Regions from separate parts of the Paenibacillus sp. FSL F4-0236 genome, predicted to be linked through region 1. Evidence: riboswitches for the same ligand, from Rfam matches in the RefSeq annotation. Region 1 holds a riboswitch; the other holds the start of a gene.
The links. A riboswitch is a leader RNA that binds a small molecule or an ion and turns the genes downstream of it on or off. The one in region 1 is predicted to bind cyclic di-AMP.
Positions count from the first base shown of each region.

Region 2: another riboswitch for cyclic di-AMP. It lies ahead of NSQ29_RS26890 (C40 family peptidase); the one in region 1 lies ahead of NSQ29_RS10700 (APC family permease).

Region 1 is NZ_JBBOBK010000001.1:2,322,221-2,324,426, reverse strand. Features, by position in the region: gene NSQ29_RS10700 (APC family permease) at 1-1,178, opposite strand, end outside; cyclic di-AMP (ydaO/yuaA leader) riboswitch at 1,302-1,460, opposite strand; gene NSQ29_RS10695 (disulfide oxidoreductase) at 1,658-2,122, opposite strand; gene NSQ29_RS10690 (DsbA family protein) at 2,119-2,206, opposite strand, start outside.
Region 2 is NZ_JBBOBK010000001.1:6,034,817-6,037,022, forward strand. Features, by position in the region: gene NSQ29_RS26885 (C40 family peptidase) at 30-458, shown strand; cyclic di-AMP (ydaO/yuaA leader) riboswitch at 819-960, shown strand; gene NSQ29_RS26890 (C40 family peptidase) at 966-1,457, shown strand; gene NSQ29_RS26895 (GNAT family N-acetyltransferase) at 1,713-2,198, shown strand.

The DNA.
Region 1 (2,206 bases):
TGAACCATCATTCCTAGCTGTGACAATGTGAAAGGAATGAATACACCAACCGCATAAAGTGGAATCAAGCTTTCTGTATTTCCGTGGAATGCAGCTACAAGCACAGCAGACAGAACACCTAGAAAAATAATACCATTAGAGAAACCTAGACGGTCTCCACGAACCATAAAAGCATGTGGCATATATTTATCTTTTGCAAACATAAATGCGAGCAGCGGGAACGCTGAGTAAGCTGTATTAGCTGCCAAGAACAAAATTACTGCTGTGATACCTTGAATGAAAAAATATAAGGTTCCGCGGCCAAAGGTCGATTCAGCGATCTGAGAAACAACCGTTGCCTTTTCATCAGGCACTATGCCGTACCAATACGCCAGTAGTGTGATACCTGTAAACATAAATCCAAGTATAACCCCCATGACCATTAAGGTCTTGGCTGCGTTCTTTTCAGCTGGTGCTTTAAAGTTTGGAATGGCATTAGATACAGCCTCTACACCCGTAAGTGCCGAACAGCCAGAACTGAAGGCTTTTAATAGTAGAAACAAACTAACATTAGAAACAGCAGAGCCAATTTCAGGGACATTCGCATGTACGCCACCTGCTGCATATTTAATAATACCGGAGATAATCAACACTACAATCGACACTACAAACAAATACACTGGGATTGCGATGAATGAAGCTGATTCTGTAACTCCGCGAAGATTAATCAAAGTAAGTAAAATAATAACTGATACTGCAATAAGAACGGTGTGATTATGAAGACTTGGAAAAGCCGATGTGATCGCATCCGTCCCTGCCGACGCACTAACAGCTACGGTCAGAATGTAATCCACTAACAAGGACCCTCCTGCTAAGAGCCCTGTCGGAACACCAAGATTACTCTTGGCAACGATGTAAGCTCCGCCTCCCTGAGGATAAGCGTAAATCGTCTGCCGATAGGATAAAATCAGGATGGCCAGCAGGCCCAATACGGCTAATGCAATTGGCAGGGAATACCAGATGGCAGTAAACCCCGCAGCCACCAGTACAATCAAAATTTGTTCCGTTCCGTAGGCTACAGACGAGAGCGCATCAGAAGACAGGACAGCCAGTGCTTTAACCTTGGATAACTTTTCATGATCGAGTTCGTTCGACTTCATCGGACGCCCGATCAATAGTCGTTTTACCTTGCTTACCATGGTGGATACAGTTCCTTTCTTTGGGAGCTGAAACGGAATTTCCGCGCGCTGTTTTCATTGGTGGATTTCATAAATGCAGACACTAAAAATAGCATACGGAAATGATCCGCATGCTATGCATGGTCATTATCCCACCTTTGCTTACGAGGTTAGCTGGCGGATTCGGGCTGTGGTTTAGCCCTACGGTAAAAGTCTAATCGACCCATTCCGATTCACCCCATTGGCACATATGCCAAGTTTGGTTCCCCCGTTTTTCCTAAGAAAATTCAGCGCATATTCAACTTCTCACAAGGTCTAATATTAGTCTACAAAGTGTATACAGTAAAGCGTTGAAAAAAATGAAAAAAGAATGAAAAAACATCCAGTAAGCGCAAATACAGCGTCTTATTGGATGCTCTCTTTCATTCTCTTCAATTATCCCTCTGGATCGTGTTTTTAATCACTTTTTACATTTTTTCGGATCCTTTAAAATTAAAAAATCAAAATCCTAAACTTTCCTCTGTATCTAACTCCATCACTTCTTCTTCCTTGCGTCCGTACCAAAGTAAAATGCTAATTAAAGCAAAAGCGATTAATGCAAGGAAAGGAATCGTAATGAATCCAAAAAAGTTCAAGTAATCCTTATTACAAGGAACACCAATTGTACAAGGAAGCACTTTACTTAACGCAGGAATCTTCTGCTCCGCATAATGATAGATCGAGATACTGCCACCAATCAAGCTTAGTGGAAGTACATATGGGATAATCCTTTTATCCCCTCGAAAGGTTGCAATTCCCAAGAGAAATAACTGTGGATACATAAAAATTCGCTGGAACCAGCAAAGCTTACAAGGTTCATATTTCAATACTTCGCTCAGATACAAGCTACCAGCAACAGCAACTAAAGAGACGAACCAGGCCAGATACAGGCAGTTACGCTTGCAAAAAGATAGGAACTTTGTCACTTTGCCTCCACAGCTTTTGCGGCGTCGTTAATCTCAGTTGAAATCGCTTCAATGTTAAATGGATCCGCAGTCATTACTCCATTG
Region 2 (2,206 bases), 3.7 Mb from region 1:
CATGCGTCGCTGCGGCGCTAGGACTTGTGATGGCGTTCTCTATTGGTGGAGGAAGTGCCTTTGCAGATTCTAAGATGGACAGTGTTATTTCAAAGACAATTGGAGTTGCCTATAAAACCGGAGGCACTAGCACTGCCGGGTTTGACTGTTCTGGATTTACTACGTATGTATTCAAGAAGGTGGGTCTTTCTTTGCCCCGTACTTCAAAAGCTCAATATAATGTCGGAACTCCTGTAGCCAAAAGTAAATTACGTTCAGGTGACCTAGTTTTCTTTAACACATTGGGCAACGGCGTATCCCATGTCGGCATTTATGTTGGAAACGGAAAATTCGCACAATCATCATCTTCATATGGCGTGACCATCACTTCACTTAGCCAGTCCTACTGGGCCAATCGCTACGTTGGTGCTAAAAGAGTAATGAGTACTTCCTCATATCAAGCTATAGCCTACGATTAATACTTCCCCACAACTATAACCTCACAATTACATTATATAGACCTGGGTTTGATTATTGACTTAATCGAATCCAGGTTTTCTTTTGCCTTATTATATTCTTTACACCTCTAGAACGGACTTTAAACACTTTTATTTGATAAAAATTTCAATAAATATAAAAATTAGTTTAATATTATCGCTTACATATGCATTTTGTCTTTAAAAAAAACGAATTTTTCTGCATGATTATGTTAAAAACGATTGCCAAGCGGCACTCTGTTTGTTACAATAACTGCAGTAAGATTTTAGTAACATTTTTGTAATCATTAAGTTGTTATTTACAAAGGTTTTGTCATGTATTGATTACAAGCTATTCCTAATCAACAGTATCAGCCGAGTTTCCTAACTATTAGGAAAACGGGGGAACCAACTTTGGGTGAATTGACCTCCATTTTTAGAGGGGTCATAGGGGACCTTCAACCGAACCCTTAAGCTAACCTCGTAGGCATCCGGAAGGGGTATAAACTTTTGAAGAAGAAGCTAGCAGCAGCAGTACTTAGCTTTTCCATTATTTTCACCATCGGAGCAGGAAGCGCTTTCGCGGATTCCAAAATGGATAAAGTGATCGACAAGACCATCGGAACTAAGTACGTATCCGGCGGCATCTCCACAAATGGATTTGATTGCTCCGGATTTACAATGTATGTATTTGATAAAATTGGTATAAACCTACCACACCAATCAGGTTCCCAGTATCAAATGGGTACTGCTATCTCCCAAGATGATTTAAGATCTGGAGATCTTGTATTCTTCAATACAAGTGGTAAGGGTGTCTCCCATGTCGGTATTTATGTCGGTGAAGGCAAGTTTGCACACGCATCTTCCTCACGCGGTGTAACGATTAGCTCCCTGAGTGATAGCTACTACGTGAAACGCTACATCGGTGCTAAACGAATTATGAGCACGGATGCTTATCATTCTGTTGCTTCTGAGACAGAGGATAATGATGATGTTCAATAAGTAAATCGTACATAGGCTCTTTTCCAAGATGTTGATTCTTGGGGAAGAGCTTGTTTTTTGTCTTATTTAGTATTTACCCCTCTCAGAATTTGTAAAACAATAATCCTAATAAATTTCTGAGTCGACCATGCCTCTTTTTGTATATAATTAGTTACAAGCATAAACGCCTTCGATGTCCTTATAAGGACCATAAGTATTTTAAGCTAGAATTATAAGACATTTAAAGTTCCCCCGTGAAAGGAGGTCCTTGACCTTATGATAAATCCCTCTGTTACTTTTCATGTAGCGCCTATGGAGACCAGTCACGCGGAAGAGGTTTGCAACTGGGATTACACTGCCCCTTATAATATTTACGGCTGGATGCCGTGGGAGCAAATGCAGGCTCTTGGAATCGAGTTCGGTGACCCGCAGCTACGGAATGAGCAATATGTCTCCATACTAAATGGGCAAGGGATTTTGTGTGGATTCGCGCAGTTGTTTCCAATGGAAGGTGTTGTTCGCTTGGGGATTGGTATGCGCCCTGATCTATGCGGTCAAGGTCTAGGGAAAATATTCATGGATGCAATCGTGCAAGCAGCCTTAATTCGTTATCCTGAGCGTGAGATTGATCTAGAGGTATTGACCTGGAACCAGCGGGCGATCCGAACTTACCAAAAGTGTGGATTTACGATTACCGATACGTATGAGCGCCTAACCCCCACAGGAAACAAACCTTTTTATTGCATGGTCTATGATAAATAATATTAAAT